DNA from 2 places in the Bacillus sp. CGMCC 1.16607 genome. Region 1 is predicted to be linked to the other one. Evidence: riboswitches for the same ligand, from Rfam matches in the RefSeq annotation. Region 1 holds a riboswitch; the other holds the start of a gene.
What was found. A riboswitch is a leader RNA that binds a small molecule or an ion and turns the genes downstream of it on or off. The one in region 1 is predicted to bind S-adenosylmethionine.
Positions count from the first base shown of each region.

Region 1 (2,412 bases):
CAACATACTGCTATTTTATTGGAACGTGCACGAAGGTTTGGTATTTCCGATGATCTAATACTTTCCAGTAAAGTTAATGAAGACATCTCTCCCTTTAAAGTAGCTGAGGAGCCATATTACAGTTATGACACATTTTTTTCGTATGCGGAAACTCATAACGAAGACATAGTAGAAGCCATAAAAACCGGCTATAAAATGAAATTCAATACACTTGGCGGGATTCAAACATGGCTAAAAGAGAAATTTGAATTTGTACCCGAAATTGACTTTTCCTTCGTCCCTGGAAAAATTGACAACCTGAAATTATCTAAGAAACAACTAAACACACTTTATCACGTTTTAGCCAAAAATTGGGTAATGTTAGTCAAGACAGAAAGTACTGGGGAAATCGTTTTTCATGAAAATAATTTTCATGAATTAATAGAAAGATTTGAAGAAGAGATTATGGTGAAATTAATCATTATATCTGAATATGAAAATAGCAAAAATCGTCAATCTTTATAAACGAATAAGGTAGACAATGTACTAGAGGAAAAAGTTAGTCTTAGTATTTTGAAACTGTTCATTTGCTCCCATGCAATATGTGTCGTAATAAAAGTATTGACCATGTAATTTTTTCCTGTTAATATTTGTATTAATTTGAATAGTCTTATCAAGAGTGGCGGAGGGAAAGGCCCTGCGAAGCCCGGCAACCTTCAAACATATCGTTTGAAAAGGTGCTAAATCCTTCAAAGTTTTTTAACTTTGAGAGATAAGAGATCGGAATTTTTTTAACCTCTCTATCTCGTGATGGAGGGGTTTTTATTTTCTTCACGATAAGCCTAAATCTTTAGATTCGAGAGGAGTAAACAATGAAAAAAATTAAAGTGGCTTTATTGGGTCTGGGGACTGTTGGTTTTGGAACTTATACAGCACTAACAGAACGTGAGGAGAAATTCGCTTCATTAATTGGAAAAACATTTGAAATTACAGGGATTTTGATAAAGGATGAAGAAAAACCTCGTGAGATTGATAAGCAGACGTTAATTACCACTTGCTTTGAGTACTTATTTCTCAACGAAGCTCCTGATGTTGTGATTGAGGTAATGGGAGGCATCGAACCAGCATTTAGTTATATAAAGCGAGCTTTACAATCTGGCTGCCATGTAGTTTCCGCCAATAAAGACTTGATAGCCAAACATGGAAAAGAACTAAGGGATCTTGCTTCGGCTCACCATGTACGTTTTGTGTATGAAGCAAGCGTAGCCGGAGGAATTCCTATTTTAAGAACGATAAAGGAATTACTAGTAGGCAATCAAATTGAGAATGTGGAAGGAATTCTTAATGGGACCTCCAACTTTATCTTATCCAATATGCGAACAGCGGGAGCTTCCTTCGAGAAAGCCCTAGAACTTGCTCAACAAAAAGGATATGCAGAATCAGATCCAACGAATGATATTGAAGGGATTGATGCTTTTTTTAAAGCAATGGTGTTATGCGATTGGATATTTGGCCGTCAACCTGATTGGAAGCAAGTGAATGTCGAAGGTATTACAAATATCACAATAGATGAAATACAATTGGCATCTCAGCTTGGACTCCGTGTAAAACATCTCGTTCTTATAAACAGTGATTTACATGTCGAGATTAAGCCGGTTTTTGTTGATTCGGATCATCCTTTATACGGAGTCGAAAATGTCGATAATGCTATTCGACTAAAAACTGACATTCTTGGCTATTTGACTTTACAAGGAGCAGGTGCTGGAGCAGAAGCGACTTCTAGCGCAGTCATCGAAGATTTATTATCGATATATTTAACCAAACCCATCAATCGTGAGGTAAACATTAATACAGTCAACACATCTTGCGAGAAACAAAGTGATGGGCAAAAGATCTACTTATTATTTTATGATAAAAGTCAGGCTAGATCGGAAGAATTATATTCACAACTTGCTAAATATGGAACAATCCTTACAACAGGATATCAATCTAGCTCTAAGAAAAGCTATATTTTATATAAGGGAAGTCTGAAAGAATACGAGAGTCTTATCCACTTTAAAAAATATGAAGTAAAGGTATTTAATCATACCTTATATGCAAATGTAGTTCAGCCTGAATTCGTAAATGAAGGATAAAGTAAAGGTGAATATGCTAGACAACCATTGATAAACTTGGTTAAGAAGAGATTGATTGAACTAAGCTAATAAATAATCGAACAGTGTCAAGCGCTGTTCGATTATGGTACCTGCCCCTTCATACATAGTCACCGAATCTTTCATCAACAAACTTGTCCCGACAGCATAGTATATAAGATAAAAAATCAACAAAAAAGGAGCACAACGCATATGATGTTTCCTTATACGAAGTTACATTATATCAATGATCAAATAGGATTTGGAGTGATAGCAACTACATTTATTCCCAAAGGAACCA
Region 1 covers NZ_JBHUJX010000019.1:20,339-22,750, forward strand. Annotated here, with positions in the region: gene ACFSO7_RS12520 (hypothetical protein) at 1-504, shown strand, start outside; SAM riboswitch class I at 647-758, shown strand; gene ACFSO7_RS12525 (homoserine dehydrogenase) at 852-2,114, shown strand; gene ACFSO7_RS12530 (SET domain-containing protein) at 2,325-2,412, shown strand, end outside.

Region 2 (2,412 bases), on a different contig from region 1:
TCTGCAAAAGATAATAGTTTTGCTTTGTGGATCCTTGATTTAATGGATCATTTTCAAATTGAAAAGGCTGCATTTGCGGGTCCATCCTATGGTGGGGGAATTATCTTACGCCTTGCTACCTATTTTCCCGAAAGAATAGCTTGTTCAATTCTATATGCCCCGGCTGGAATTTTACTAGGGTCAAAGATAGAAATGATCAGAAAAATATTAATTCCACTTCTAAGCTTAAAAATGACGGGAAATAAAAAGTATATGAAAAAAATAGCAGATGCAATGTCAGATTATTGCATGAAGGATATGGATGCTGACATTATTATGGAGATATTCCGAAGTACCAAATTAGAACAGGAAATGCCAAAGCTGACAACAGCAAGCGAGCTCAATAAATATTCAGCTCCGACAATGATTATTGGTGGGAAAAAGGATATTTTCTTTCCAGGTGAAAGAATGATAGAAACAGCTAAAAAGATCATTCCTAATATTACTGCTAGCCATTTCTACGATATGGGCCATTTCGCTTCCGAAGAAATGCTAAAGAAGATAAACCGTGATATGATTTCATTTATAAAAACGTATTATTAGTCTGAATGATTCATAGATTAATTTTCGATTCTTTCACCTATAATGTAAAAGCCCGGTAATAAAAAATATCGGTATAAGAACCTTTCCCTTATCATTAACAATGAAACTTTTTTGAGAAAATAATAATAAAATGGTTGACTATGTAAGAGAAACGTATTATCCTTAGTTTTGTTAAATAGTTAAATAATTTAATTCTTATCCAGAGAGGTGGAGGGACATGGCCCTGCGAAACCTCGGCAGCAGATTCTCCTTAGAAAATACTGTGCCAAATCCATCAGGTGACAAGACCTGAAAGATAAGAAGAGACGATTTATTATTCAATCCTCTTCTTTCTTCAAGAAGAGGATTTTCTGTTTTGAAAATAAATTTAGGTAATTTGTTATTTTAGAATAATTATATTATTATTTAAAAATTTAATAATTTTCTTATCCAGAGAGGTGGAGGGTCTGGCCCTATGAAACCTCGGCAGCGGGTTCTTGAAAAGAATACTGTGCCAATTCCATCAGGAAGAAATAACCTGAAAGATAAGATGAGTATTTGTTCGCTAGAAGCTCCTCATCTTATTTATGGTGAGGGGCTTTTTCAATTGTATAAGGAGTGATCATGAAGTGGAAAAGGTTTCATTTTGGCTCGAACCAACTTAATTGATCAAGTTGTGAGTTGGGGATAAGTGGAAATTAATTTAGGGCTTTTTCAAACTATAATTCATAGTATTCTTATAGGAAAACTAATTATTTGTAAGGGGTTGATTGAAAATGATGTTTATATTTAAACGTTTAATGGCAATGATCGTTACCCTGTGGATTATTGTTACACTTACATTTTTTATTATGCATTACATTCCAGGCGATCCGTTCGCAACAGATGCCAAAGCATTGCCAGAAGAAACATTAAAAAACATGCGAGCAAAATACAACTTAGATGAACCTTTACCGATCCAATACATACTTTATTTGAAAAATTTAGTCCAGTTAGATTTAGGTCCTTCGATTCAATCAAAAACAAGAGATGTAAATACGCTAATTTTGGAAGGATTCGCTCCTTCGGCAATATTGGGAATTCAATCTCTTATCTTGGCTATTATTTTTGGTATTGGTCTAGGTGTCATGGCAGCCCTTCATCATAATAGATTGTTAGATTATCAATCAATGTTTATAGCTATTATTGGAATTTCTGTTCCAAGCTTTATTTTCGCTCCCTTACTTATTAAATATGTTGCAGTCGAATGGGGACTTCTGCCAGTTGCTTCTTGGGGAACATGGAAACATACCTTATTGCCAACTCTTGCTTTAGCAGTCGGACCTTTAGCCATTATCGCTCGTTTTGTAAGAACCAGCATGTTAGAAGTCTTAAATCAAAATTATATTAAGACGGCTGAAGCAAAGGGCTTGACAACTTTTGAAATTGTTTGGAAACACGGGATTCGCAATGCTCTTATTCCGGTCGTTTCGTTTATAGGTCCGCTATTCGCTGCAGTTATTACAGGGACCTTTGTTGTTGAAAAGATTTTTGCTATTCCAGGGATCGGAAAATACTTTGTAGATAGTATTTTTAACCGTGATTATCCCGTGATTTTAGGAACAACAATTTTCTATAGCGTGATTTTAATCGTGACCTTGTTTGTTATTGATATTTGTTACAGATTAATAGATCCGCGTATTAAATTATCTAGTGGAGGTGAATAAGCGTGGGAAACTATTCAACTGATTTGGACGATCTTTTTCGACCAGTAGACAGAGATCATGTAAAGCAAGTTCTAATTGCCAAACCACAAAAAAGCTTTTGGCATGAAGTAGTAACAAAAATGATTCGTAACAAGCTTGCAATGCT
Region 2 covers NZ_JBHUJX010000018.1:34,431-36,842, reverse strand. Annotated here, with positions in the region: gene ACFSO7_RS10370 (alpha/beta fold hydrolase) at 1-582, shown strand, start outside; SAM riboswitch class I at 775-884, shown strand; SAM riboswitch class I at 1,005-1,113, shown strand; gene ACFSO7_RS10365 (ABC transporter permease) at 1,341-2,267, shown strand; gene ACFSO7_RS10360 (ABC transporter permease) at 2,270-2,412, shown strand, end outside.
Region 2: another riboswitch for S-adenosylmethionine. It lies ahead of ACFSO7_RS10365 (ABC transporter permease); the one in region 1 lies ahead of ACFSO7_RS12525 (homoserine dehydrogenase).